DNA from 2 places in the Paenibacillus sp. FSL L8-0638 genome. Region 2 is predicted to be linked to the other one. Evidence: riboswitches for the same ligand, from Rfam matches in the RefSeq annotation. Region 2 holds a riboswitch; the other holds the start of a gene.
What was found. A riboswitch is a leader RNA that binds a small molecule or an ion and turns the genes downstream of it on or off. The one in region 2 is predicted to bind cyclic di-GMP.
Positions count from the first base shown of each region.

Region 1 (15,377 bases), 900 kb from region 2:
TAGTCTACTGGACAAAACCGTCGTGGGCTATACCTATCTCAGCTTTGCGACACCTCTATTTATACTCGCGTTGCTGCTGCTGTATGTATTCGGCTTCAGGCTCGGCTGGTTCCCAACCAGCGGCAGTGTGGATGTAGGTGTGGAGCCGGGGGCATGGTCATATTACGTGAACAAGTCGTATCATCTCATTTTACCGGCGGTTACAGGCGCATTGCTCAGTACAACGGCTACGATTCAGTATTTGCGCAATGAGGTCATTGACACAAGACTGAAGGATTTTGTGAAGACAGCGCGTTCCAAAGGGGTACCCGAAGGTAAAATTTATTCCCGCCATATTTTCAAAAACTCGCTATTGCCGATCGCTGCCTTTTTAGGTTATGACCTGACGGGAGTCATTGCAGGCAACATTTTTCTTGAATCTATTTTCGGTTATCCGGGGTTGGGCCAATTATTTCTTCAGTCCATCACTCAACGGGACTTTTCAGTCGTGAACGCGCTGGTCATGATTTCTGGCTTCTTGGCACTATTAGGAACTCTTTTATCTGATGTCATCCTAAGCAAAGTCGATCCCCGCATTCGAATTGAGTAGCGAACAAGTCTAGAGAAAGGGAGGGATTATGGTGTCTATACAGGTGGAGGAGGTCTTCACGCCGGAAATCATTCGTAAATCACCATCCAGTTGGTCTGTACTACGTCGTGAACTGGTGCGTGACAAAATGGCCTTGGTTTCCATTGGCTTTGTGATTCTGTTCTTGATCTTTATATATGCCTCTGTCCTGTTTGTAAATCAGGATGTAGTCACGACGGTCGATTTGGGCGCGATTCGTGAAGCTCCAGGCTCAGTACATTGGCTGGGGACAGATCGAGCGGGCAGAGATATTTTCGGCCAACTGGTCATTGGAGCCCGCAATTCCTTCACTATTGGCTTTACGATTACATTGTTATCCGCCGCTATTGGCTTAACATTAGGTTTACTGGCTGGTTTTTATGGGGGAATGGTCGATAACCTCATCATGCGGATTATTGATTTTATTTTGGTGCTTCCATTTTTGATGTTGGTCATCGTATTTGTCAGCATTGTACCCAAAAGCGGCATAGGGTCCTTTATTTTTATCATGACTGCCTTTTTATGGATTGGAAAAGCACGCCTGATCCGGGCGAAGGTGTTGTCGGAGCGCGAACTGGATTATGTGCAGGCTTCCAAAACCCTTGGCACACCCAATTGGAAAATCATCTGGTTTGGTGTGCTGCCCAATCTTAGCTCGGTCGTGATCGTCAATCTGACCCTCAGCCTCGCGGGAAATATCGGGATTGAGACCGGGCTTTCTTATCTCGGCTTTGGCTTGCCGGAATCTACGCCAAGCTTGGGTACACTGGTGAGTTATGCGAATGACCCGGATGTTTTGCAGAATAGCTGGTGGATGTGGTTACCTGCCTCATTGCTTATTTTGGTGTTAATGCTGGCGATTAACTTTATTGGCCAGGCGCTCAAACGTGCCACGGATGCCAGACAACGATTGGGTTAACTGAAGTTCAAGGATAAGGACAATGACAAGGAGGGATTTACAATGGTTAAACACTGGAAAAAAGGAATTCTGCCTGTTCTATCTGCAATTTTGGTGCTTTCTCTGGCCGCATGCAGTGGTTCGCCTTCCGCTTCAAATGGAGGGAAATCGTCTGACGGTACAGGCGGCTCAGGATCCGACAGCAAGCAGGTGAATGCCACAGCGCTGGCGAAGGCGATTAAGAACGATAAGGCACCGATTAAGGGTGGCATCATCAATTATGCACTCGTGTCTGATACCCCCTTTGAAGGAATTCTGAATCCTGTATTTTATGATGGCAATCCTGATTTTGAAGTCTTCCAGTTTTTTTACCCTTCTATGTTTTCGATTGACTCCAATCTGAATATTGACAATAAAGGGGCGGCGACGATTTCCTTTTCCCCAGACAATAAGGCGGTGACTGTTAAAATTGATCCCAAACTGAACTGGACGGATGGTAATCCCGTAACGGCGGAGGACTATGCTTTTTCCTATGAAGTGATCGGTCATAAAGACTACGAAGGTCCGCGTTATGATAGTTTTATGACGAATATTGTGGGCATGGAAGATTATCACTCGGGTAAGGCCAAAACCATTTCTGGCATCAAAGTGCTCAATGAGAAAGAGGTTACCATTCATTTCAAGGAACCTAATCCTTCGGTGAAATCGGGACTTTGGTCTACCCCCCTGGAGAAAAAGGTGTTTCAGAATATCCCCGTGAAAGATATGGCCGGATCAGACCCTGTCCGTAAAAATCCGATTGGCTATGGGCCGTTCAAAATTAAATCCATGGTTACAGGTGAATCTGTGGAATTTGTCAAAAATGAGGATTATTTTCACGGTGTACCCAAGCTGGATGGCCTTCATCTGAAGGTGGTGAACCCGAATGTCATTACCGAGGCGCTGAAAAGTGGAGAGGTTGACTGGGCCAGCTATCCAACCACCCGTTACAATGAGGCCAGCAATCCGAAAAATGTACAGTTTCTCGGTCAGGAGGAATTATCTTATAGCTATGTAGGCTTTAAAATGGGAAAATTCGATCAGGCCAAGAGTCTAAATATCATGGACCCGAACGCCAAGCTGGCGAACAAGTCATTGCGTCAGGCCCTTGGCTATGCGCTGAATAACGAGCAGGTTGGCAAGCAGCTCTATCATGGGCTTCGGACTCCTGCGACATCCTTGGTCCCGCCCGCCTTTAAGGGATATCATGATGTGAATGCGAAGGGCATTGCGTATGACCCGGACAAGGCAAAAAAGCTGCTGGACGAGGCAGGGTATATGGACACCAATGGAGATGGATACCGTGAGGACCCTAAGGGCAAGGAACTGGTGCTCCATTATGCGGCAATGAGCGGGGATGCGACAGCCGAATCGCTGGCGAAGTTTTATTTGCAAAATTGGAAGGATGTCGGGCTTCATGTCGAGCTGGTGGACGGTCGTCTGCTTGAGTTCAATTCTTTCTATGACCGTGTGCAGAGGGATGACCCCGGCATTGATATTTTTGGCGGCGCATGGAGTACAGGTACAGATGTAAACCCTAGTGGGCTGTATGGACGCGGAGCCAGCTTTAACTACTCGCGCTTTACCAGTGAAGAGAATGATAAGCTGTTGCAGGAAGGGGTGTCTGTGAAAGCCTTTGACGACAATTATCGTAAAGATATATACAATCAGTGGCAGGCGTATATGAGCGAGGAGGCACCCATTGTACCGACGTTATTCCGTTACTCGTTGGAGGCAGTGAATAATCGGGTAGCCAATTACAATATTACCCGTGGCAAGGAGTATGATGCAGACACGTTTGCGAATATTACGTTGACTGCGGAAAAAGCAGAAGTAGCCCAATAATCTAAAAAAAGCGCAATAACCTGAAGAAGAAGCGCGAACCGGTTTGATCCGATTTTGCGCTTCTTTTGACCTTTTATGCAATCATTCTGGGGATTCTCGAAGGGAGAGAAGGAAGACGGAGATACGTCAGCTTCAATACTTCATTGCGGTATGCGAGGAACTGCATTTTACGAAAGCTTCGGAAAAGATCGGAATCTCCCAACCCACGCTTAGCTTGCAAATTAAGGCGTTGGAAGAGGAATTGGGCATGACTCTTTTTGACCGTGCAGGCAAGAAAATTAAAATGACAGATGCCGGGAAATTGTTGCTGCAACACAGTGCACATGCGCTCAAGGATTTACAGCAAGCAAAGGCTTCCATTGAGGAGTTGCGCACCGAGCAACGCGGGAGTTTGCGGATTGGTATCGCATTACCGGAGCTGGAGGAACCATTACAAGAAATGTTTGTCCATTTTCATCAGTCATTTCCTAGAGTCAGCTTGCACATCCATCCATCATTTGATGTCACAGAACAGCTGCTGGATAACCGAGTGGATGTTGGCATCACGCTGCATTCGGGTACGGATGAAAGGCTTGTCCAGCTTCCTCTTCGTACGGAGAACTACTGTCTTGTTGTTCCGGTAGAGCATGTGTTTTCCAACCGTTCTTCCATTACGCTGGACGAATTGAGGCATGTACCCTGGGGGATGCAGCCAGAGTGTCATCCCGGCAGGAAACTGATTGAGAAGTACTTCCGTGATCACGGGTATCCCTTTGCAACTGTCTTGGAGACCAATTCCATACCTTCCATCCTGCGCTGGGTGCAGGATGGACTTGCCGTAACCCTACAGACGGAGTCCCTTGCAACAGAATTGGATCGCTCACAATTTTGCACTGTACCTATTTTGTGCGACGTGCTCCAGGGTCAGCTAGAGCTGGTTTATCGGTCTGGCCGTTATCAGGGAGAAGCGTTGAAGCAATTGATTAAAGAGATACAAGCTGTACTAACCGTGCGTTCCAACTAGTGGCAACCCTGATGAGTATCACGAGCTTTAATGTGTACGAACTTCCAGCCTGCGTGCAATCAGTGACATACTGTAATTGACAGCAAAGTACAGGAAAGCTGCGAACAGCAGGGCTGGAATGACAAAGGATTGATTTTGCCCACCGACAATCTGAATATTATGCGTCAGCTCCGGCAAACTGATAATGACAGCCAGTGAGGTATCCTTGAATAGGGAAATGAACTGGCTGACAATCGGGGGCACCATGCGACGAAGCGCTTGGGGCAGAATGATATGCCATAAGGTTTGAGAGTAGCTCAGGCCGGAGGAACGTGCGGCTTCCACTTGTCCTTTATGGACCGAATTCAGACCGCTGCGCACAATCTCGGCGATCATGGCTCCCTCGAAGATCGACAGGCCTGTAATGGCCGCCCACTTGAGGGAAATGGAAAGACCGATAGATGGTAAAACCATGCCGATGAAGAAAATAATGAGCAATAAGGGCAGGTTGCGAATCAGATCAATGATAAAGGCTGCAACCTGTGAAAGGACAGGTATGCGGGTATAGCGCAGGATGCCGAACATGATACCGAGAGCGAAGCTGAACACGATAGAGTAAATAGCAACCTCCAGCGTGAGCAGGAAGCCCTCCAGTATAAAACGCACATTAGGCCACACAAACAATCCACCGAAATCCATACAGGCTTCCCTCCTTAGGATGTTTTGGACAGACGCCGTTCCATGTACAGTACAAGAAAGCTAAGCGGAACTGTCAAGATAAGATACAACAACGCCGTGATGGCGTAGACTGTGATGGGCAGAAAGGTATCCGAGTTAATGAGGTCCGAGTAATACATGAGATCCAGTCCGGCCACAATAGCCAGCACGGAAGAGTTTTTGACCAGATTAATGAATTGGTTGCCGATTGCAGGCAGTACAATTTTGATCGCTTGCGGTAAAATAATGCTGATCATCGTCTGGTTGTAACTCAACCCGGAAGACCTTGCCGCTTCAAATTGCCCCTTGGGCACAGATTGAATGCCGGCACGTATGGCTTCAGCAATAAAGGAGGCTGTGTATACGGTCAATCCAAGCGTTCCAGATACGAATCCGTCCAAAGGGATGCCCAAAGTGGGAAGCCCGAGATAAAAAAACAGCACGACGATCAGCAATGGGATATTGCGGATGACCTCTACATAGACGGTACCGATCCAGTTTAGCCATTTAAAAGGCGCAATTCGGAGGATGGCAATAATAGCCCCCAGAATAAAGCTTCCGATCAAGGCAATGACACTAGCTTGAACGGTATGAAGCAAGCCTTCTCTGAAACGGTCGCTATGATCGAAAAGTACGTTGATATCAAAAGTAAGCATCTACAGGTATACCTCCTTATCCAGACTTAAGAAAGGAAGGAGCTCGCAAGCGCGGCTCCTTCACAAGAATACTATTCGGGCTTAACCCCAAGCCATTGCTCGTGGAGCTTATCGTATTCACCGTTGCTTTTCAGTTCCTTGATCGTATCATTAATGGCTTGTAGCAGTTCGGTTTGTCCCTTCTTTACTGCAATGCCGTAAGGTTCCTCTGTGAAGTTCCCGCCTACAAGAATATAATTCGGATCTTGCTTCTGCATGCCGAGCAGAATAGAGTTATCGGTAGTTAACGCTTCTCCTTTACCTGCTTTGAGGGCATTGAAAGCATCCTGATAGTTTTCGAATTCTAATATCGTCGCTTCTGGTGCTTTTTCACGGATATTTTTGGCGGAAGTAGAGCCTTTCACGGCGAGCACCTTGGTATTCGGGGTCAGGGACTCCAGCCCGGTGATGGGGCTCCCCTTTTTCACGAGTAGAGATTGCCCGGCGTTAAAATAGACGTCGCTAAAATCAACCTGCTTTTTACGTTCATCCGAAATGGTCATCGTCGCGATAATGGCGTCGATGTCCCCGTTTTGCAATAAGGTGATTCGTGTTTTGGACGTGACTTCTTTTAGTTCAAGTTTGGTTTCATCGCCAAAAATATGTTTGGCTACAGCCTTGGCGATGTCGATATCAAAGCCTTCTACTTTTCCGCTAGCCGGGTCTTTCAGTCCGAACAGCTTGGTATCGTATTTCACACCAACGACTAGTTTGCCACGCTGTTTGATCGCTTCCAGCCCGTTGGCTGCTGCCGGCTCATTTCCCGACGTTGCCGCTCCTTCTTTGCCTCCACAGCCTGCCAAGACGAGCAGACAAGATAAAGCTACCAGCACCAAAGTACTCCATTGAAATCTTTTTCTCATCAGAACATTCCCCTTTCGATTTACGCTACATTGGTAGTCTGTTTAATGATGAATCAGACGGCTCAGGAACAGGCGGGCCCGTTCCTCACCCGGATTCTGAAAAAATTCGGCAGGTTGGCTGTCTTCCAAAATCTGTCCTTTGTCCATAAAAATCACGCGGTCCGCCACTTCACGTGCAAAGCCCATTTCATGAGTGACAATGACCATTGTGATGCCCTGATGGGCGAGCGAGCGCATAACATCCAGTACCTCTCCGATCGTTTCGGGATCAAGAGCTGAGGTAGGCTCGTCAAACAACATAATTTTTGGATTCATCGCGAGCCCGCGGGCGATCGCGACCCGCTGCTGCTGTCCACCGGACAATTGGGCGGGGTAGCTCTGTGCCTTTTCCTCGATTCCGACGCGCTTAAGATAAGTGATGGCTGTTTGAGTAGCTTCTTCTTTCGAGATGCCCAGTACCTTCATAGGTGCCAGTACAATGTTTTCAATTACCTTTTTGTGGGGATACAGATTGAAATGCTGGAATACCATCCCGATATTGCGACGGAAGGCATTAATATCAATCTTTTTGTCATGTACAGGGATCTCGTTAACGATTAGTTCCCCATCCGATATCGTTTCTAGACGATTGATGCAGCGAAGCAGGGTGCTTTTACCCGAGCCGGAGGGACCGATGATGACGACGACCTCGCCCTCCTTAATCTGAAGATTAATGTCTTTGAGTACATGAAAGTGACCGTAATGCTTGTTGACATTGCGAAACTGGATCAGAGAGCTCACCCCTTTTAGGCTTGGATACATAGCTTAGTAGACGGATTGACATGACCAAGCTCTATTAGAATTTAAAAATTTCTCTCATGATACTATAAGCTTACAATAAAAAACAAGATTTTATGTCATAAAACTTTACGTGTAATGTATTTTGGTGTGATTTTCACTAGTAAACTATTATTTATATGATGAAAATGAGTAAATATCCGTATTTTTATGTTAATAAATTTCACATAAATTATTGATCCCCGACAAGCCAAGGGTGAAACGTGACAAAAGCAACGCTATGTTTTACAGTAGGGAAGAAGGAATTTAGGGTAAAGGAAGGTTAGACAATGACGAAAGCTATTTCACCGCTAGTCACGGCATTGGGCATGGAGCCCCATCCAGAAGGCGGCTGGTACAAAGAGATGTGGAAGGCCCATTTTCAAATTCCGAAGCCTGTACTGCCGGATGTGTATTCTGGTCCGCGCTTTGCAGCTTCGTCTACGTATTTCTTGCTGCATCCGGGCGAGTTCTCCGAGTGGCACGTGGTCCATTCTGATGAGCTGTGGTTATATCATAGCGGAAGCCCTGTAGAGTTGAAATTGGGTGGAAGCGGAGAAGAGCCTGGTGAAGAAACTGTGATTATTGTTGGTGCAGATGTGGAGGCAGGACAGCATCCACAAGCACTCGTCCCAGGAGCAGTATGGCAAACGGCACGTCCGCTTGGGGATGAGCCCGTACTGGTAACCTGTGTGGTTGCACCAGGATTCCACTTTGATGATTTCAAGTTGATTGCCAAGAATCCAACTGAATCGTAATGTGAACATTGGCGGGTATATTTCTGTAAGTGAACAGGAATGGCCCGCCTGATTTATTTTTACTCATAAAAATAGGCGCTTTAATTGGCTTTAGGTGCTTAGTTTGGCCTGAACAATGAGACGATGGGTGGGATTTATGAGAGGGTCACATGTAATCAGCGTGAGCAGCTTTTGTTTTTTGAAGCTTTTCAGAACAGACACGTCCGTAGGATCGACCACCTTCAGGCTATAAACGCTATATACATATTGGTTACCCCGAGTGTTAACAACAATCTTATCGCCGATCTTCAATTCATTTAGACGATTAAATAAACGTCCAGAGGTGCGGGCTCGATGAGCAGCAATGGCGGCATTCCCCGCTTGTCCCAGCGTCCCCGTTTCCGGCATATGTACAGCCGCGTGTCTCATATTTATCCTCGTTGCGCCTTCCAATACAGGGAGCTTTAAAGCAATACGACTTATACTAATAGTGGCTATGGGAGTTTCATTAGCGCTTCCAATGGTAACAGGGGGTGGGGAAGCATTTTGTCGTGTTTCACGAACCGGGACTTCCGTAAGACGAGTGGACAAGCGAGCATAGCTGTCCGTAAGACTGGGGGTCCATAGCGCGTCGCTTTTTCCTGATGGTAGTTCTGCTGCTTTTAATAGCTTGCTTTGTTCCCGATCCTCATTCCATTCCGTCGCTTTAGGAAACAAAATAAAAAGTAAGCCTAACAAAATAAATACGTAGGAAAGTTTACGCAGACTCAGCAATCTCGCCTCCCCTAAGCAAAGTACGGATTATACATATTTTTTTGAAAAATGCCCCATTCCCGGCTCATTCCAATCGGAAATGGAATGAGGCGAGAGATCAGGGCAGGTGATCCATTTTATTTTTTGTTCGTCCGTCTGAATTTCAACAATACGCCCCACATAACCAACGCTATGCCTGTCAAATAGAACGGAACGGGGCTGCTTTCACCTGTTTGGGGCAACTGATGTACAGCAGGTGGATCCTCTGGCTCTTCTGGCTCTTTCCCGGGAACCTTGACACGGATCTTAGGTTCGGGATCGTCTTTCGAATCCACCGGAGGAGAAGGATCTTGATGAGGCATGACGGCTGGCGGCTCCGGCGGTATAGGTGCAGGTTCCTCCTGTAGAAGGGCTATGTCCTCCGGAGACATTGGCAATGACGGAGGAACGGTTACAGACGGAGTATCGGGTATTTCCGGATCTCTGTCATGTTTCTTACCTGAGCCTCCAGACGGGGGTGACGGGTCTGGATGAGTAGGCGTTCCTGGTTCGTTTTTCTTTTCTTTACGGTTGGTGATCACAATCTTTTTTACACCAGAGCTTTGTCGCAGTGTTGCGTCTATTTTGATCTCAAGCTTGCTCTCGGTGATTTTATAGCCCTCCGGTGCTGCCAATTCCTCTAAGATGTAATCGTCATGAAGCAAGGAGGAAAAGATGATTTTGCCTTCCTGATTGGTGGTCTGAATGAGAGGGGCTCTTTTTTGACCTTTATCATAGAGCGCAAACTGTGCGCCAGGCAGCACCTTCTCAGGCATATCCTGGTCTACCTTGGTCAACTCAAGACTTTCGGTCACACCCCCGCCGGAACCGGAGCCGGAAGACGTTCGTACGATGATTTCCTGGCTGGTTTCCCGCATCTCTGTCGTCAGGCGATCCCCCTCAAAGGCAACCTTATTACTCACTTTGGCTTTGTCCTCAGCATGAATGAATGATTGGTATTCAAGAATAAAAGCAGAGGAAATATCCTTGGCAAAAGTAAGTTCAAACGTTTGCTGGCCTTGAGCATCTGTTTTGATATACAGCTTGTAATCTTGGTTTCTAATCAACTCGGTGCCCTTGGTGGTATTTCCGTTGGCAGCGATGATTGTAGAGTACAAATGAAAGGAATCCTCGATTAAGATTTGATTGCTGCTAGGCTGATCTATAATTTTAGCGTTGGATACATGTGACTGTCCTTCATTGATGCGGATGCTCCAGTCGATCTTATTTCCATTTTGTGTACCGACTTTAGATACATATTCTCCACCATGAGGTACCGTGACTTGCGCTGCCCATTGGGAGACTGTTTTTTGTCCATCCAGTAGAAGGGCTTGATTATGAATTTCCTTGTCAATTAGTTCTCCTACCAATGAAGTTTGAAAGGTAATCCAGTAGGGAGTCTGTATCTGCTCCTTGAACTGGATACGCAATTCATTCCCATTTTGCTCGGAGGGAGGGATAATGGTGTATTGATCTGCCGGGATTTCAGCCCCTTTTTGTACGCCATCCCACCATCCCAGCAAGGTCATATCGTGTACTTTCACGGAGCCGGGCAGTAACTTCTGACCTTGCAGCAAGGGGTCTCTCACTTCCGCGTGATTTAGGATCTTGCGATTGTAGTTGGCTTTAATGTCCCAGGTAATGAGTTTGGAGGTCGCATTATAGCTTCCTTGCTTGGCACCGTTTCGTTGTGTCATAAAGTCCGGCCAGATCGGGCACTCCACGGCATGCGATGATGTTTCTCCGTCTTCAAACTGGTATTCTATAATGGATTTATTACGAAACTCAGGCTTCGTCGTATCCGTTTTCCAGTCATTGTTATAGGTGGTTGAATACTTGATCGTATAAGCTTTATGAATGGTTTTATGAAATTTGAGCGTAAATCCTTGTTTATAGTCCTGTGATAGCGGAATCAGCTCATAATCCGTGGGCGCACGTAGCTCCGTTGTTCCGTCAACACTTTGAATTTTCAGGGTGTCCGGCAACAAGGCCAAGCCCCCGTTTGGAAACACATCGTGAATGACAATATTTTTCATGGTGTACAAGTCTGTATTAATGGTAATCACCCAAGGTATGATTTTGGTGTTGTAATTGGGTGTGTCATACATTTTAGTCATAACTCCGCTTGTGATTTCTGTCGATACGATCTTCTGGATTCCATCTGAGGTTATGATGTTTATAACTTTTCCATTTTCATAGACACGGCCTCTGGCTTGAGTCTGGTATCGGATGGTATAGGCTGAATCTACGTCAAAGTTAAATTGAAGTTTGAAGCCGTTGCGGTCCGGATAATCAACTGGGATGACACTATACGCCCACGATGGGAGTTCCTCCAGCGTGTTTCCTTTAAATACTTTCAAAGAACCGGGCAGCAATTCCTGAGTTTTGTTGAAATGATCAATTAAAAGAGCTTTGGCTTCGGGGATTTTTGTCTCGCCGAAGTTGTATCGTATGGCCCACGAGAGTGTTTGTGTGGCATGATCATATTTTTCAACCTTTTTGGACAAAAACTCACCACGTTCTACCTGAACAGTAGCGGTAGCAGCAACGTTCTCTATCGCATCTCCTGAAAGCGTTGCTGTGTTGGAAAAACGAGTTTCGTCGCCAGTAATGCGCGTGGAATATTGAATCTGGTAGGCCGTGTTCATGCTATCGTCTTGAAAACGAATCAGAAACCCTGTCCCGGCTTGATCTGCTTCAATGGCATATTCACTCGCATTTACTAGGTCTCGAACAACGGTCGATCCGTCGATATTGACTTGGAGATGATAGAGCCGGATAGAGTCTCTTCTGAGTTCCAGTCCTAAAGGAATTGGATCGGTGATGAAGGCATGCTTTACGGTGTTTAGCTGTTTGTTCACATCAATGGTCCAGTCGATCTGATTTGTGCCAGCTAGTTTCCCTTGTTTGCTTAGGGTCGGCCCTGACTGGGGTTTTACATTCACGATGACCGTTTGCACCCCGCCTTTGATCGGAATCGCAATGATGACCTCTGTACTACCTTTCACTATTTCTTTTGTAAACTCGGTTTTGATTTGCAGTTTGCCGCTGACATTGGAATGATTCTCTACATATGGGTTAAAGGTCATGATCACCTTGCCCTGACGGTCTACTGTGAAGTATCCCACGGTTCCGTCGGTAGTGACTAACGGAGATGAGATATCAGTGTAGATGACAAACTGTTCTGGTAAGTGAAAGGTGAAAGTGTCTCCTGACTTATAGGTATTGTCAGGAAGCTCCCATTCATAGCCTAGTTGGATGGCTGATCCGATGTCGAATTGGCTGTCGGGACTATATACCGCATCAATGACATGCCCTGATTCGTCGGTCAGGCTCAACTTCGTTAGTATGCTCTGCGGAGTTGCATCATGTTGAGATTTTGAACTGACTGCTCCTTGAACGAAGGGGGGCGTGTTTGAAGGAATCTCCCTGGGAGGTTCAAGGTTCGGGACGCCGTATACAGCATCCGTAACGGTATGTGTAGGATCGGATACAGCACTCTGCGGCAGTTCTGGGGCTGGAGCATCTGCGTAAGCCAATGTTGCGTTGAAAAAGCTTTGGACAATGAGCAATAAGGCAATGATCATTACATTTATTTTTGTTCTCATGCTCCAAGTGATTCTCCTATTCATCGTAATATGGCAATGCTTCGTTCGAAATTAGTATATTCAGCATGCTAGGCTGACATGACTATCCCAATAGAAAAAAAGCCCTGATCATAGCGATCAGGGCTTTTTTCGAGATAGGCATAGCAATTTGTGGTGGATCTATGTAAAAAAGGGCATAATAAAAAGCTCGTTCATCTGGTAGCTGGCTGCCATCCGGATAGGAAGGCCCTATAGTTTTGCGTCACTGCCTTTCGACAGCTTTGCCATTAACTTGAATAGCTTGTGCGTCTATCATCTATCAAACTGATTTCATGTAACCTCTCATTTACAGCTTGGAACGGTTCCCCCACTTTTTGCGGAAGGAATGAGGTGTTTCTCCTACATGCTCCTTGAACAGGTTAATAAAATGACTCGTATTGGGAATCCCTACGTACCTTGCGATATCCACAATGGACATGTCACTGGTTTTAAGCCAGCTTTGAGCGGCTGTGATACGGACATTAATGAGATAATCAATCGGAGAGAAACCGATCTGCTTTTTGAAATTTTTAGCCAGATTAAACTTGTTTAATTCAAACATGTCTGCCAGCGAGTCCAGTGTTATTCGCTCACAGTAGGACTGATCCAAATATTGCTGTACCCGACGTACTTCGCTGAGGGTTTCAGCGTTCACATGCTGGTGATCATAGGGATGCTGCAAGATGCACATCAGTATTTCACCAATGAGCCTGGACGTTAGCAGTTCAGCGGAAAGACTTCTGTCAGACTGCCCACAAATCAGAGCATGCAGTTTGTCCAATATAATATACGGATTATGCATGGATATTACCGGTTTATTATGCTTGGCAAATTGTTCGTAAAAGTTTCCGATCAGGTTGCCGTACAGGTATAAGCTGATAAACTCCCAGGCTTCATGACCGGAGGTGCTATATTGCACATACTCCTCACAGTTAATAAAAAACAAATCATGAGGCTTTAAAATATATTTCTTGTCCCGGTATAGTAATTCTCCCTTGCCAGACAACGTGAAAACAAGCAAAAAAGAGGCGAGTTCTTTTCTTTCCACCGTAAAAGCAGAAGTTTTTTGGAAGTAGCCTAGTTCCTGAATATATAAAAGGGATTGCTTGGCAAAAGCGGAGGGAGTGCGCACAATTACGACAGGTTCGCCGTTCCAGAGGCCCTCGTTGTTTTTTTGGTCTGTTGTCATATTCAATTCCTTTACAAAGAAGCAATTTTATCTAGCTTATCTTGGTTTGATTTAACCAATATATAATGGCTGATTAAACATGATTTACTATATATAAAAGTTTATTTTATCACATGAAATATGTCTATATATCAAATTATGTTTGTAAGTTTTATAGAAGCCTCGCTCTTATGGACATCTAACCTGATCATCCGTATAAAAGGTCGAATATTGTTGAAAGAATTCTGAGGTCATCATAGATTCAAATCCTTTCTGGGGTCAAAGATAGAATTAGTGCTGAAAAAGATATCTTACATGCCCATTCAACTTTTCCCTTCACTTCTCCTTTCGGTTTAAGAAATTTAGGACTTGGTTCTGATAAAATGGTTCGTAAGGCTTATTATTAAAAATGAGATTTTGGGCCCAGTGTTGTGATTTAGTTCACGAACATGAATGTAAAAAAGAGAGATATATGCATAAAAAATTACGCAAAAAGTGGCCTTGCGCGTTTCATCAAGAGTGCTTTCAACTTTGGAAATGACACGGGCAATGATATGATGGGTAATACAGGTATAGTGTTTTACTTACTCGACAGTCAGTTTGGAGGATTACAGGATGGGAAAACCCAAAAATACGAAAACCGCAGCGGCTTGGTCGCTCGTTATTCTAGGGGCAGGCTTTGCAGCCACATTGCCCTTCCAGCAATATGGCTGGGCTCGTTTGTTAGCCGGAGCTTTTGAGGCAGGACTTGTAGGGGGACTGGCGGACTGGTTCGCTGTCACTGCTTTGTTCCGTCATCCGCTAGGCATTCCGATACCACATACCGCGCTGCTTCCTAAAAATAGGGACAAGCTCACAAATGCCTTGGTGAGTACGGTGGAAAATAACTTGCTAAACAAAGACAGCATCGCGTCTAAAATTGCAGATATTCGTTTGGCCGATTTGGTGCTGGGTGGTGTGGAAAAAGGTTTGCGCACGCCGGAGGCGGCGGCATCCATAGATATTCTTGCCAAGCGGCTCGTCCAGTCGCTCCCGCTCGCGGAATTGGCTCCGGTCATCGTGGCAGAGCTCAAGCGGCAGGTGACTGATTTTGACGCCGGACCGCTGCTGGAGGCGCTTGCTCGTCAGACCAGCGAGAAGGGCTATGATCGCCGCGCGCTGGATTACACGCTGGAACAAGCCGAGTCCTGGCTTTTGCGACCCGAAACGGGCTATACGCTGGGTACCTTAGGTATGCAGGCTGTCAGCGGTTTGCAGGTGAGCGGACTGATGCAGTTTGCCTTGAACGCATTCCTCGGCTATCTGAACGAAGAGCGTATGGGTGAAATGATTCGTCATTTTTTGCTGGATCAGGTAGCAGAACTGCAAAGGGAAGAGCACCCGCGCCGTCAGGCCGTGCTGGATGGTCTAAGAACACAGGTGACCCGATTGGCGACGAAAGATACGGTTCAGGAAGGGTTGAACGGCTGGAAGGATAGCCTTGTTGAAGCCTGGGAAGGTGATGCGTCGGTTCTGGGAAAAATGGAGGAACTGCGTATACGCTTATTGGACTACATGGAAGACGGAAGCTATGTGCAGACCTATATTTTACC
Region 1 covers NZ_CP151960.1:437,255-452,631, forward strand. The annotation lists gene opp4B (oligopeptide ABC transporter permease) at 1-589, shown strand, start outside; gene MKY35_RS01940 (ABC transporter permease) at 618-1,526, shown strand; gene opp4A (oligopeptide ABC transporter substrate-binding protein) at 1,569-3,389, shown strand; gene MKY35_RS01950 (LysR family transcriptional regulator) at 3,433-4,392, shown strand; gene MKY35_RS01955 (amino acid ABC transporter permease) at 4,420-5,070, opposite strand; gene MKY35_RS01960 (amino acid ABC transporter permease) at 5,085-5,744, opposite strand; gene MKY35_RS01965 (transporter substrate-binding domain-containing protein) at 5,816-6,646, opposite strand; gene MKY35_RS01970 (amino acid ABC transporter ATP-binding protein) at 6,689-7,447, opposite strand; gene MKY35_RS01975 (cupin domain-containing protein) at 7,753-8,220, shown strand; gene MKY35_RS01980 (class D sortase) at 8,311-8,973, opposite strand; gene MKY35_RS01985 (collagen binding domain-containing protein) at 9,090-12,599, opposite strand; cyclic di-GMP riboswitch class I at 12,794-12,874, opposite strand; gene MKY35_RS01990 (AraC family transcriptional regulator) at 12,925-13,806, opposite strand; gene MKY35_RS01995 (DUF445 domain-containing protein) at 14,401-15,377, shown strand, end outside.
Region 1: it holds a riboswitch for cyclic di-GMP, as region 2 does, so the genes downstream of both, MKY35_RS01985 (collagen binding domain-containing protein) here and MKY35_RS06010 (glycosyl hydrolase) in region 2, are expected to answer to the same signal.

Region 2 (15,377 bases):
CCCAGCAGTTCACCGATAATGACTTGATCAATCCGTGCCTGTACATATACAGCGGAGGATGACAATATGAGCGGCCAGCTGTGATTCATGATTCGCCGAGCTGTGGCTAAACGGAACGTCCATTGGTTCACGCGTCGTCCTTCCTTACGGAAGAAATACAGCAGCAGTAGGCTTCCCAACAGAAACTCTCCATGAGCACACAACGCCACCATCCATATCGGAACACCCGATAACAACAAAATGATTTTGACAGTGGAGCCGAGAACAAAAGCGGTATTCTTGGCAACGACCGTGTATTTGGACAGCATCTGCGCACGAAACCAGTAGTCGATGATATCAAACAATTGAAATACCGAGGCCGTAGCCAAGATCAGATTGATCAACCGCACCGAACTGTCTTCCGGTCTGAGTAGTGAAATGAAGGAATAGGACAGTACAATGGCTATCAGAGTACCTAACAATTTCAACAGAACCGCCGTACCCAATAGCTCATGCTCATCCTTGGGGTCTTTGACAAGATCGCGTACTAATATAGAATCAAAGCCAAGGGTCGTGAAAATCAGAAACATCCCGAAAAAGGATTCCGCATAATTCCACTTTCCCAGTTCCTCTGGTCCCAACACTCTCGCCATGATGATGCTGACTGCCAGGCCGAACACCATGCGAATCATTTTGTCACCGAACAGCCAGGATGTATTCACCAGCAAACTTCTGCGCGGTTTGGCGCGTTTTTCGACTAATGTCATAGGTTTTACTCCATCTTGAAAAATGACCTTGCGTACAGCGAAGAGACCCCCCGCCCAGGCGGATGGCCTCTCCATCTCTTACACGACAACAGAAGCTTCAACTGCAGCCTGCCTTTTTACCCGCTCCAAGTCTGTATCCACCATCATACGAATGAGCTGCTCGAAGCCTACTTCCAATCGCCAGCCCAGCTTTTCTTTCGCCTTGGCACAATCGCCGAGTAATAGATCTACCTCTGCCGGACGGACAAATTGAGGATCGATCACGACGTAATCCTCATAATTTAAACCTACATGGGAAAAGGCAATTTGCAGCAGTTCACGCACAGAATGCATTTCTCCCGTGGAAATGACGTAATCATCCGGTTGATCCTGCTGAAGCATCAGCCACATCGCCTTTACATAATCCCCTGCAAAACCCCAGTCTCGCAGTGAATCCAAATTTCCCATGCGCAGCTCTTGCTGCAACCCCAGCTTGATACGAGCTACCGCATCCGACACTTTACGCGTTACAAATTCCAATCCTCGACGTGGGGATTCGTGATTGAACAGAATGCCAGAGCAAGCAAACATATCAAAGCTTTCACGATAGTTCACTGTAATCCAATGGCCGTACACTTTGGCAACACCGTAGGGACTACGTGGGTAGAACGGGGTCGTTTCTGTCTGCGGTGTCTCCAGCACCTTACCAAACATCTCGCTGCTTGACGCCTGGTAAAAGCGCGCTTCCGGTTTGGCAATTCGAACCGCCTCCAGCATATTGGTGACAGATAATGCTGTAATCTGCCCTGTAGCCAACGGCTGCGGCCACGAGGCCGCTACGAAGGATTGAGCAGCCAAGTTGTAGACCTCATCCGGGTCGGACTGCCGGACGGCTTCAATCAATGAAGCCAGATCGGTCATATCACCGGAAAGCCAGTGGATGTCATTCTGGATATGCGCTACATTTTCAAAGTTCGGTGTGCTGGTTCGTCTGCGCATCCCGTACACCTCATAATCTTTGGATAGCAGCAATTCAGCCAGATAGGACCCGTCTTGCCCGGTAATTCCTGTGATCAGCGCTTTTTTCATTCCAATTCCCCCACCGTTTTTTTATTGTTCAACCAGATCCAGACCTTGAAATGCCTGATACACAGACTTTAATCCCTCTTCTAGTGAAATACGCGCCGACCAGCCCAGCCCGGAAATTCGGGATACATCTACCAACTTACGCGGCGTTCCATCAGGAGCGGAGGTGTTAAAGGTAATTTCTCCCTCATAGCCGACTACATTCTTCACTCGCTCAGCCAGCTCACGAATGGAGATATCCTCACCTACGCCGATATTTACAATTTCATTTCCCTCATAATTGTTCATTAGGAATAGACAGGCTTCAGCCAAATCATCAGAATGAAGGAATTCTCGCCGCGGCGTACCAGAACCCCATACTTCTACAGTCGGAGATTGATTCAGCTTGGCTTCATGAAACTTGCGGATGAGCGCAGGCAACACATGAGAAGTCTGGAGATCAAAATTGTCGCCCGGACCGTATAAATTCGTCGGCATCACAGAAATAAACCGGGTTCCATACTGACGGTTGTAAGACTGACACATTTTAATCCCGGCAATTTTAGCAATCGCATAGGCCTCATTAGTAGGCTCCAGTTCACCCGTGAGCAGATATTCTTCCCGTAACGGCTGTGGAGCAAATTTAGGATAGATACAGGTAGAACCTAGGAATAATAGCTTACTTACATTCGCCCGGTATGCCGCATCAATCACATTTGTTTGTATAAGCAGATTGTCACGGATAAAATCAGCCGGATATTCGTTATTCGCCAAAATCCCACCAACCTTGGCCGCTGCCAAAAATACATAATCCACAGGCTCTGTTTCAAAAAAATGATCTACTGCCTCTTTATTGCGTAGATCCAGCTCACGGCTTGTGCGAGTAATAATATGACGGTAACCCGCTTCCTGAAGCGCTCGGACAATAGCGGAACCCACCAGTCCATGATGCCCTGCTACATATATGTTGGAATGAAGATCCATACTTATCCCCTACCCTCTTCGTGAAAATGAAAGACTTTAATACGCATCCTTGGAGCCTAGCAGCACACGAAATGTTTTCAGCATAATAATCATATCTGTGCGGAAACTGCGTCTGGATATGTACTCCAAATCCAGTTCTACCATCTGGTTAAAGCTTAGATGATTACGACCGCTGATCTGCCATAAACCAGTGCAGCCCGGTGTAACCGTCAGACGCAGCTTATCCCTCACTGTGTAATCATGGACCTCTCTTGGCAATGGGGGTCTGGGTCCTACCAGACTCATCTGCCCACGCAGTACATTGAACAGTTGTGGCAGCTCGTCGATGCTTGTTCTGCGAAGAAAGCGACCCACACGGGTAATTCGGGGATCGTCCCGCATTTTGAACATCGCACCCTCAATTTCATTTTCCACCAGCAGTGCAGATAATCTGGCTTCGGCATCAGACACCATGGAACGAAATTTGATCATGCGAAACGGCCGCTCATTTTTTCCAATACGTACTTGATAAAATATTGCACTTCCTTTGGGGTCCTCCAGCTTAATCAGCAAAATGACAAGCAGAAATACCGGGCATAGCACGATGATTCCAATGAAAGACAATATAATGTCCATGCTTCGCTTCACGAACGGGTATACGTTCCATCCTTGCCGCCGTTCAAGCCCATGAGCGACCGAATAAACATCCACTGACGCACCCCGCACTTCGACCTCATTCGAGCGGGAAGAAGACACGTCTCATCACCTCGCTCCTTATTAATAAGTATTATTTATACATTGTTAAAAGAATTTTATATACTCTCATTTTCCTCCTTTTTATTCATGTCAGATTGCGTTCCTCCATCCCCCGCTCGACACGGGTATTCGAACGCTTCACATTATTAAGTACTACGCCCAGAATGCGCGCCTTTACTCTTTCCAAATTCGCTTTTGCTTTCTTGACGACATCCTTTTTGACCTTCCCTGCCTGCACCACCAGAATGACTCCGTCACACATGGCGCTTATAATGAAGCCATCCGGAAAGGACAGCAACGGCGGTGTATCCATTAGGATCACGTCATAATGTTCTTTCAGCTCAACCAGCAGAGCATTCATTCTGCGGGAACTGAGCATCTCGGACGGATTGGGCGGGTTCGGTCCGGCTGTAATTGCATGCAGATGGTCAATCCCGGTTTCCTGAACCACATCCTGCCATGCCTGTTGATTGGTAAGCACCCGTGTCAGCCCTGTATGATTACGCAAACCAAACATATGGTGCAAGGAGGAACGGCGCAGATCCATATCCATAATCAGCACCTTTTTCCCCTCTTGCGCATAGGTTACAGCCAAATTGCTAATTGTGACCGTTCTGCCTTCACCCGCCTGAGCGGACGCCACCATCATAACCTCAATCGGCTCGTCTATAGAAGAAAACTGGATGTTAGTGCGAAGCATGCGGTACTCCTCCGAAACGGAAGACTGAGCATGTAGGGATGTAACGAGCTGATTATTGATTAATCGCGGCATATTGCCCTTCACCTACCTGTTTAGGAGTTGTAGTGGAGCTGTCAGAGCGTTTATCTTCTTTTTTCATTTTCGTAATCAGGGCTAGGGTAGGCAGACCGAGTTCTATTTCAATATCCTCTTCATTCTTAAATGTATCATCCAGTACCTCCAGCAAAAACGCCAAGCCTATTCCCAACAATAAAGAGGTGGCAAAAGCAATAAATATCTGTATAGTGGCATTACTGTTCACGGGAACTGCTGGATCATTCAGACTGGCTTCGCTTAGGATGGTGACATTGTCCATTTTCATGATAGAGGGGATTTGCCGTTTGAATACTTTGGCTACCGCATTGACGGTTTTCACAGCCTTCGTATACGATAAATCGCGGATTGTTACATCCATGACCTGTGAATCACCTGCGGTGTTCACTCTTAATTTTTGCGCCAATGCTGACGGAGTGACCTTAAGGTCGGGGAAGCTGGCGACCACCTGATCCATAATCGCCGAGGAGATCATAATTTGCTTATAGGAGTTCGTTAAGGCTATATTCGTTTGAACTACACTGTAATCGACGACACCTGCACGATCCGGTCGTGGCGTCTGGTTGATAATGAGCTTTGCGGTAGCTTCATAAATCTGCGGGGTAAAATACATATTTTTTATGCCCACTACAGTACATACTAGCAGTACGATGCTACCAATCAACCACATTCTTTTACGGATCAAACGGATGTACTCTTTCAACTGCACAAGACCAGTCCTCCCTGATTGACTTGTTTTCGATGCAATAACGCTTGTACTGATCCTCTGCATAACGGGGAAAAGAACGGTGCATGACCCTCTAATCTATAGTAAAATGTTGTATAATAGCGCATAGAAGGTCTAGCCAGCGAATAAGCACAAAATGCTCATCATCGGTGGCCTCTTAGGGTATATAAACGAAGACATCAGTGAAAACTATTAAATAAAGATACGTTATGTAACTTACATAACTAATTTATGATACAAAACGTATCTTGTCAAGCGTAAACTTGCTTTTTTACCTTTCTTAACCTTGCCTTCAGGAGGAAAAACGGATGAATTATGGCACCCGCATCGCTGAATTACGAGAACATAAGGGATTAAAACAAGAGGAACTAGCACAATCCCTCGGAATTACGCGGGCAGCTCTTTCTCACTATGAAAAAAATAGGCGCAAGCCAGATTTCGAGATCCTGACCAAGCTCGCTGATATTTTCGGGGTAACGATTGACTACTTGGTGGGACGTACGAGCCATCCGGCGGCAATATTGGATTCAGATGTGAGGGAATTTGTGGACCAGCTTGAACTGTCCGATGAGGATATTCTGCAACGTTTCAACCTGACCATTGATGGACGCACCTTGTCTGAGGAAGAAGCCAAACGTTTTATTGCATTTGTCCGAATGGAACGAATGATGGAATAAAGAAAGCGGCCGACTGCTTCACGTCTCGCTCAAGTAAGACCAGCCGTTGGAATTTACACGCGCTTGTCCTTCCGGTATGTGGTTCCATCCGCGTCGCTTTCTAGCCATTCTGGCATCGTGAACCCACATTGGAGCAAAATGTCCCGGATGTCCAAGTGGATGGCAGCTTTGTCTGCTTTCTGTACGTTGTTTTGAAAAAGAGGGTTGTTCCCCCCTAATTCTGTCTCCTTGTTCATTCAGCACTAACCTCACTTTATTATTCTTGGTCACCGGAAAGAAATTTCCCACAAACCTTGTATGTATAGTCATGAACAAAACTATTATATATGAATACACACCTGCAATGTTGTCGTCTTATGACGAGAATAAAAAAGGATTTTCTTATTTTTTTCTTCATTATACGTAAAGTATTGGCAAATCAGAACGATTTTCCAACAAAAAAGAACCTGTCAGGTCCTATTTTCTCCTGATAGGTTCTTTTTTGTTTTATTTCGAAATGATGTTAGGTATTCGAACTCTAAGGTCCTATATGCATTCCGATCTGATTAAGCGGCCTCGGCTGCCTGGGAAACCTGAGTACCTCCGGTCGCTCGGACTTTGTAGACATAGTGGCCTCCGGCTTTTACCGTGCGGTCTGTATACGTGCTTCCCGCTACTTGCGAGGCAATCACCTGATAGGCCCCGTCGGTTCCGTCAGCACGCAGCACATCATAGGAAGATACGCCTTCTGCCTGAAGCCAATTAATCTCTACCGCTCCATCCTGAACAGAGGCAGCCTTCACCCCTGTTGGAGCTGAAGCTGCGGTCTGATCTGTACTTTTTAATTCCAAAATATATTGTACCGCTTCGCCAGGACCCAGCTTTTCTTCAAAATCAAGGGCAGGAGAAGCCTTGAGCCCTGATATGGAACGCTGTGCCTGACTGTAAGTGGAACCCGCTCCAAAACGTTCACCCGTGTACAAACCGGCATTCGGCATTGTCACCCGTACACGAACGGTCTGCGTGGTGGATTCGAAATTCACTAGATTCACCAGCAATTTATTTGAAGTAGCGCCGCTACCTGCCAGCGGTTTAAGCTTGGACGTATCCACCGCACGCACATACACCATTTTATCCTTGGTATCCTCTGGATTCAGCACTGTATAAGTCAGAGGTTTTCCATGCGTGGCATAGGCTAGACTCAAGCGTCTCATGATCTTAACACGAGTGTCCTGTCCCTGCCCGAACGGATAAATTTCTGTGTTGGCCGGGTTATGACTTTGCAGATCGAAGTCTGTTTTAAACAGCGTATAATCTTTATAAAAAGCAGCGTGCTGGATAAACATATCGGCAAACCCAATTTGTGAACGCATAATCCGGTCGAATGCGGCTGCTTGTGGCTGACTAGCCCCGTAATCTGGATTATCTCGATGCGTATCATTGGTACCGAACTCCGTGTTCAGCATCTTCTTCGCCAGTCCGTCGCTCGAACCGCCGAAGGTTTTCAAATTTTGAATGAAGCTGCCCCCGCCCTCTTCATTATACGATTCACCGTAGGCGTGTCCGTTGGTCAGGTCGGTGACTTCCTCCAGCTGTTTACGCTGCGCCGGGTCTCGCTCCCATCCATCCGGATCACCGCATTTTTGCGTACCTCCGGTTTGATTTTTGCACGCCTTGGTAGAGTACGTCGGCCAGTAGGCCCAACCCGGCGCTACCGTTTTGAGATGCGGTGCCAATTGCTTCCCTTCCGTATTCAACCACTTAGCTACAGCCAGATTTACCGCCTTGGAGCGATTAAATAATCCAGGTTCGTTATCTACTTCATAATATTGAAGATAAGAACCGTATTTTTTTACATAATCGCGCAACTTTTGCTTGGCCGTTTCTGGCAGAGAACCATCTTTTTGCAGCTTGATATCACCTGTATATAAATACAAAGCAGACGATTGCATATTATACTGCTTTAACGTTTGATAGTAATCATCCACGTCTGTACATGCCTTGCCCACATTGCTGGCACAGGTGACCCTCATGACATTGCCACTATAAGCAATTCCCAGCCATTTGAGAACGTATGGTAAATGCTTAACTGCACCCTGATCATAATAAAATTCTTTATTGTTCACATTTGTTCCGGTCAGTATATATTTACCGTGTACCGGTTCGGTCGCAGGTGAAGCTAACGTCTCCAAGCTCAAGTCATCCCAAGTCCACCACACATTTTTATCTTCTGCAGAGGAGCAGTATAGGCAGCGCGCTGTCTTTAGCTTGAGTACGTTAACACCGCTTTGCAATTGCTCTTTGGGTATATACAGCTCGTAGTTGTTTTTGAAATTATAAGCACTCCCAGTACCGGATACTCCGGCAATCTGAATAATACCGGACAGCTGTTGATTTGAAAATACAGCCATTTGTGGGACTGCTTTGCCCGCATCTAAAATCCGAACACGGAATATCATACCATTGGGAGGAATCTGATTCAGCTTATACTGGAGTGTCAGTTCAGGGTTCGTGGACGCATTCAAACCGGGAGGAATATCTCCACTGCTGAGCAATACCGGAACTGTTGTACTCTCTTCTGCTACCGACAACGCTGACATTGCTCCTTTAGCAGATGATTCGGTAGAGGCAGCTGCTGTAGAAATGTCGATATTATCCCTGCCGACCACACCTTTGAATTCCGCTGAAGAGTCATCCCTCTGCCCCAGCTTCCATACTGGACTGGCAGCTGCTACTTTATCCGTCTGCAATTCTGCGCTTCTTGAAGGCGTGTATATAAACCAAGCGATCATCGCTATAGCTACGATCGCTAGTAGTCCAGATAAAACTACTGTATACCTATGGGATAACCATTTTTTTATCATATGATCGACCCTCTCTCCTCAAATTTTTGGACCGGGAAAGAGTATTAATCAAGGAAGAAACAAAGCGTTTCCGGGAATCACCGCTTTCGCTTCATGCTGACTTTCCCACATTAGACGTGCCATCGCGTCGCCTTTTTCATCATAGTATTCTACTTTTAAATCTACCATTTTGCCTGCTTCCAAAGTCATACTGCCTTTACGCTCTGTCCAGCTTTGTTTGAACCAGCTGTCAATCACCAACTTGCCGTCTACCCATACACGGATACCATCATCGGATATCGTGGTGAACGTATAGGTCTCGCTATATTGCGGTTTGATTTTACCCGTCCAGCGAACCGAGAACTGATCGGCATTCACCTTAGGGTCAGCTGCATTGGCACGCCAGTTGTAGTCCAGCTTGCTATCTGTACGGATCAAAACAGGACTTCCATTCAAATTCATATTGTTAAAATATTCGCCACGCAACCCATTCACATATACCACATCAGGAACAGAAGGAGGAGTCGGAGCTGGGGGAACGATCACTACTGGCGGAGCCGGGATAGGCTCACTTTGTCCCTCGTCCGGTAAGGTCGGTATATCTGTCCCAGGTGGTTGAATCGTTTCCAATCCATTCTTCACATCATCCCGCGTCAAACTCCTCGAATCATTCATATAATCCTGAATTTGATTTGTTGTGTTATTCTCAGTCAGCATCTTGCCCCAAGTCATGGAATATACCCATTTAGGTTGAGCCTGCAACACCTCAGAACTAGGCATCTCACCGTGCTCCCCAATGGCAATCGGCTTATTCCGTGCCAGCCCAAGCAGACCTTCGTAATGACTTTGCTTAAAATCATTGTTGTAAATATCTACTGCCAAGATGTCCACTTTGTCATCCCCCGGGTATTTCGGGGTGTACGGGACAGTATACGAATTGGGCGCATTCGGACTCCATACCCACAGCAGATTGTTCAATTGATGTGTATTGGTAAAACGGTCGTACATGATATTCCATAGCTGATTGAAATTATTTTTGTTTCCCCACCAGAACCAGTCGCCATTCATCTCGTGGTAAGGTCTCCACAAAACCGGAACCCCTGCATCACGAAGCTGCTTTAACGATACAGCTACCTTATCCAGATCGGCAATGAGGAGGTTATACTGCGTAGTACCTGGGGTCACGTATTTGTTGAACTCTGTCTGACTTACTTTCGCCTGTACATTGGCCCAAGTCAGTGGCCTACCTGGTAGCGCTTCATGAAAAGTCATCGTCACAATACCACCGGATCTGTCCCAACGGATAGCACTATCGACGACATTTTTACGTTGTGCTGCTTCCGTAGCGTCAGATTGACCAGAGATAGCTCCCATCTCATAGCCGTGTACACCTACATATGCCTGACTGATTTTTTGGACCTTGTTACTTAATTCATCCGGACTTTCCAAATAATCATGCTGACCGGTGACTATTTTTTTCCCTGAGATGTTGAGTAAATAATTGTATAGTTCACGGGCCTGAGTAGAAGCGTCCAAATTAACAGGTTGTAATGAAGCGGCATTCGCCACAGACAGAGAATCACCAAAACCGACGGGCAACAATGAAAAAAGCATAACAACGGGGAGTACATGACGTATCAGTCGATACAGAGGAATAAAATTGAATCTCACTTTCGCTCTTCCTTTCGGTAGCCAGGCTGCCATCCTTGTGGAAGGCCCTTTAGCTTTGCGTACCTGCCTTTCGACAGGGCTGCGTTTATCGTTGGAAGGAGTTTGGATTCCTTCTTACCCTAAGTATCGACTTTATTTTACCAAAATTTAATAGGTCATGTTCATGAATTTACAGGTTTTCGCCCAAATTCGACAGTTTGGGCCATGAATTTTCATGAATTCGTCTTTTTTTTCGTTTTTACGAAAATAATTATGAGATAAATTGGTGACGGGAAATTTCATTCCAATCCATACAAAAGCGGACAATATCCTCTTCAACCAATTCAGAGCCAGTCTGCACCTCAATAAAATCCACATCGGTCACAGCCAAAATGCTATGCTTCGTCCCTTCAGGAATGCGGACTACATCACCAGCCTTTACTTTGTGTAGCTTCTCATTCAAAATAATTTCCGCTTCACCGCTAATAATGGTCCAGATTTCACTCCGTTTGAAATGAAGCTGGTAGCTGATATTTTTGCCTTTTCGTACGCGGATTCGTTTGGTCAATACCTCGTTACCCTCGTCATATTTGACATAATCCACAACCCGATACTGCCCCCAACGACGTTCTTCATACATTGGACGCTGATCATGAGCCTTGAGCACTTCTTTAATGCGAGGACTTTCTGCCTTATTGGTCACAAGAATGCCATCCGGGCTAGCGGCTACAATCAGATCATTCGTTCCAATGATCGCCACAGGAATGTCCAACTCGTTAATAAGACTCGTATTGACGCAATCCTCCGTTACTACACCTCTGCCCACTTGTTGATTAGACATTTCCTCTGTGAGCGTATTCCAGGTGCCCAAATCCTTCCAAAAACCATCATATGGAAGAACTACAATATCCTTTTCCTTCTCGACTACTTCATAGTCAAAACTGATTTTTTCCAGAGATGCGTATTGCTTTTGCATTTCTTCATAATTCAGCGGCAATCCCTTGGATGCCAAGATATCCAGCAAATAACTTAATTTGAACGCAAAAACCCCGCAGTTCCATAGAGCATTGCGTTCAATCAGACGCTCCGCCTGCTCCCGGTCGGGTTTCTCTTGAAAATGGCTCACTTCGCGGTAGCCAGTGCTACCTTGGGTGGCATCGTTTTTCGGAATAATGTAACCATATTTCTCTGAAGGATAGGAAGGGACAACCCCGATTAATGCAAGCTTGCCTTCACTCTCCTGAAGCGTATGTTCCAGTTGGGCTACGGAGGCGAAGAAAGCATCCTCAACATAAGGATCTACAGGCAATATAGCTACAATTTCATCAGGTGAAACACCTGCAATGGAATATAAATAAGTCGCTGTCAGCGCAATCGCAGGAAAGGTGTCTCTGCGTTCTGGCTCAACAATGATACGCGTATTCGGCCCAACCTGACTCTGGATCATTTCGACCTGTGCTCTCCCTGTCGCAATAAACGAGGATTCTGATAATCCGTTGTCTCCCAATTGTCTCCATACCCGCTGTACCATGGATTCCGAAGTCCCCTCCGGGCTCTCCAGTACCTTCAAAAATTGTTTGGAACGGGAATCGTTGGACAAAGGCCATAATCTTTTACCGGAACCACCAGACAAAAGTACGAGCTTCATAACTCTCCACTTCCTCTCTATAATGTATGGGTGATCGGATGGGGCAGGGTTGAGTAGTCCGCTACGGGCTGGATTTGATCTTACGATCGCTGTTGGACCGGGATTCATTCGATTATATAAAATCGTATATAGGTTTGAATCCCGGTCCAAAGGCGAACGCTATCGCTTCTCCAGATTCAAATCCACCCCTGCGCTACTCAAAAATGCATCATGCCGATCATACCGTTTATTGCAAAAGGCGCGACCGGACATTATTAAGTCCGGTCAGCCTGTAAAAATCTCACGCCTTCGGCAACAGCAATGGCGTCTTTGCGTCGCAGGAGCAGCATAGCGTATCCGCATGGTAGTGCTTGCTCCACAGAGGCGGCGCAGCGGCGCTTGACCGGAAGGAGCGGCCTCAACTGTGCCGCTCCTTCCGATACGCCCTTCCTACTCCCATCCCATAAGGTGGGAGTTTAAAAACTGTGACTCCACGGCAGAAAGCAGCGGAGCGGGCAGAATTGTTCTGAAGAAGCGTCAGCGTTTGCCTTTACCCCCGGATTTTAACCTTTGAATGTTTTACACAATCAAGAAAATCCGGGGGTAACAGCAATCGGAAGAACAATCTGCACGCGCAGCGCCTCCCCCACCACCACAGTCACTTTTTAAACTTCCACTTTATCTCTGTTCCACCCACTCATCCGCGGACGACCCACGGAATAGTATTCCAGCCCGGAGCCTTGAATCTGTTCCTCGGCGAATACGTTACGACCGTCAATTAGAACCGGTTTGCGCAGAAGGGAGGCCAGTTGTACGAGATCGACCTTTTTGAACTCTTCCCAATCGGTCAACAGGCACACAGCGTCGCTACCTTCGGCGGCTTGCTGTGGGGATGAGCACCACACAATATTCGGGTGATCCACGTGCTCCTTGAATTTATCCATCGCAATGGGATCATACAGTTTGACAATTGCGCCTGCCTGAATGAGTGTTTCTACGATTTCCAGTGCTGGAGCTTCGCGGATGTCGTCTGTATTTGGCTTGAAGGCGAGGCCCCAAATGCCAATCGACACACCGTTCAGTTGACCCAGCGATTCACGCAGCTTGGATACAATCATAAAGCGCTGGTCGGTATTCACCTCGACCACCGATTTCAACAACTTAAATTCATAGTCTACATTACCCGCAATTTGGATAAGCGCATTTGTGTCTTTTGGAAAGCAAGAGCCACCATACCCGATCCCTGCTTGTAGGAAAGAGGAGCCGATCCGTTTGTCCATACCCATGCCATCAGCCACACAGGTTACATCGGCGCCAACCTTTTCGCAAATATTAGCGATTTCGTTAATAAACGAAATTTTAGTTGCCAGGAACGCATTGGACGCGTATTTGATCATTTCAGCACTACGGATATCCGTCACATAGATTTTATCCGTGAACACCTGATGCAGAGTGACCATTGTTTCACGCAATCCAGTATTGTCCAAACCAATAATGATGCGATCCGGATGAAGCGTATCATTGATGGCTGAGCCTTCTCTCAGAAACTCCGGCGCAGATACGATATCGAAAGACAAACTCGTGTGACGAGCCAATACGTCCTTAATCTTTTCGTTCGTTCCGACAGGTACAGTACTCTTGGTCATAATAATCTTATACCCGTTCATGGCTTTCCCAACATCAGCAGCCGCCTGTTCAATGTAGGACAAGTTCGCCTCGCCGTTAGCCAGAGAAGGCGTACCTACCGCCAAAATGACGATATCCGACCGGCGTACCGCATCAGCCAAATCCGAAGTAAACTCCAATCGACCTGCTTCCAGATTCAGCGCGATCAATTCCTCAATACCCGGTTCATAAATCGGAGATTCTGCCCGGTTCAACATGTCGATTTTGTACTGCTCCAGATCGACACAAATCACCTCATTACCTTTTTGCGCAAAACATACACCCGAGACGAGCCCAACGTATCCAGTACCAATTACAGCCAGCTTCATTCCGTTCATCCTCCTTTTAGAAAGTTCACATAGGCTTGTTCTACATACTTTTTTAGTTGATCCTTGAAGTTATCTTCATCAAATTTGCGGGCATGGGTAATGATATCGTCCACATTCCATGCATGCTGCTCGACCTTTGCGACGGCCTCTAGCACATCCTCTACTTGATGCTTGCGGAAAAATACGCCGTTCACATGAGGAACAATCGTATCCAGCGCTCCCCCACCCTGAAAAGCGATAACAGGCCGTCCGGCCGCATTCGCCTCCAAAGGCGTAATACCGAAGTCCTCTTCGCCCGGAAAAACGAGCGCTCGGCATTCTGCCATCAGCTTGTTAACCTCTTCGTCCTCAAGCCTGCCGAGGAACTCAATGTTCGGGGCAGCCATACCTTCGAGTCGTTTACGATCTGGTCCTTCACCCACAATGCGCAGCTTGAGACCGTTACGTTTGAATGCTTCGATCGCGAGATCGATGCGCTTGTAGGACACCAATCGGGATACGATCAGGTAATAGTCACCGATGTTTGTAGCGCGTTTAAAACGGGATGTATTAATAGGTGGGAAAATGACATCCGAATCCCTTTGGTAATAGTGCAAAATTCTTCTTTTAACAACCGAAGAGTTGGCGACAAACTGGTCTACGTTGCGCGAAGTTTTGGCATCCCATGTTTTCAACCGGTTCATGTACAGCTTTAGCATGTTTTTGAGCAGGTTGGATTTGGACTGCCGGGCCATATATGTATCGTAATCCCAGGCAAACCGCATCGGTGTGTGACAATAACAAATGTGAAACGTATGTTTGGGTACCTGGATGCTTTTCATAAATGCACTGCTGGAGCTTAAAACAATATCGAAATCCCTAAAATCAAAATCACGGATAGCGATGGGATATAGCGGCAGCACTCCTTTGAAGTTGGCCTTCACTCCTGGGACTTTTTGTAGCCAAGTGGCTCTAATATCCGCATCTTTCAAGTTACGCGACAGGCGGTCGTCGCTGAACACCGTTGTGAAGATAGGAGCCTCCGGATACATATCGTGGAATACCTCTACTACCCTTTCCGCTCCGCCCATTTGGATTAAGTAATCGTGTGCTATCGCTATTTTCATCTAAATCATCCTTTAACGCGAATGTCGGTCAGACTCCTGCCAACAAACCCTTATAGTAATGAACTATATCCTTAACTGTGTTCTCGATGACAAAATGCTTCTTGACCCGCTCCATCCCTCTCTCACCCATCTGCTGACGTTCCTGTGGATGCTCCAACATCCAGCGGATGGCTTCTTCCAGCTTAGCCGGGTCACCCGGTTCAATAAGCAGCCCGGTTTCATGGGGTACCACCGTTTCCTTGGGTCCACCCTCATTGGAAGCAATCACTGGGAGACCAGCAGCCATGCCTTCAATAATGACCTGACCGAATGGTTCTGGTGTAATAGAGGTATGAATCAGCAAATCACAACGCTGCATCAGGCCTTGAATGTCATCGACGTGCCCCAGCAGATTGACATTAGCCAACCCGTATTCGCGCATCGTGGACTCTAATCGTTGCTTGTATTCCTCTTCTCCGAACAATGCATCTCC
Region 2 covers NZ_CP151960.1:1,334,268-1,349,644, reverse strand. The annotation lists gene MKY35_RS06055 (flippase) at 1-746, opposite strand, end outside; gene gmd (GDP-mannose 4,6-dehydratase) at 825-1,814, opposite strand; gene MKY35_RS06045 (GDP-L-fucose synthase) at 1,836-2,774, opposite strand; gene MKY35_RS06040 (sugar transferase) at 2,811-3,509, opposite strand; gene MKY35_RS06035 (CpsD/CapB family tyrosine-protein kinase) at 3,595-4,281, opposite strand; gene MKY35_RS06030 (Wzz/FepE/Etk N-terminal domain-containing protein) at 4,262-5,011, opposite strand; gene MKY35_RS06025 (helix-turn-helix transcriptional regulator) at 5,338-5,706, shown strand; gene MKY35_RS06020 (hypothetical protein) at 5,760-5,942, opposite strand; gene MKY35_RS06015 (hypothetical protein) at 6,252-8,549, opposite strand; gene MKY35_RS06010 (glycosyl hydrolase) at 8,598-10,199, opposite strand; cyclic di-GMP riboswitch class I at 10,213-10,293, opposite strand; gene MKY35_RS06005 (sugar phosphate nucleotidyltransferase) at 10,450-11,826, opposite strand; gene MKY35_RS06000 (hypothetical protein) at 12,081-12,227, opposite strand; gene MKY35_RS05995 (UDP-glucose/GDP-mannose dehydrogenase family protein) at 12,471-13,799, opposite strand; gene MKY35_RS05990 (glycosyltransferase) at 13,805-14,905, opposite strand; gene MKY35_RS05985 (glycosyltransferase family 4 protein) at 14,934-15,377, opposite strand, start outside.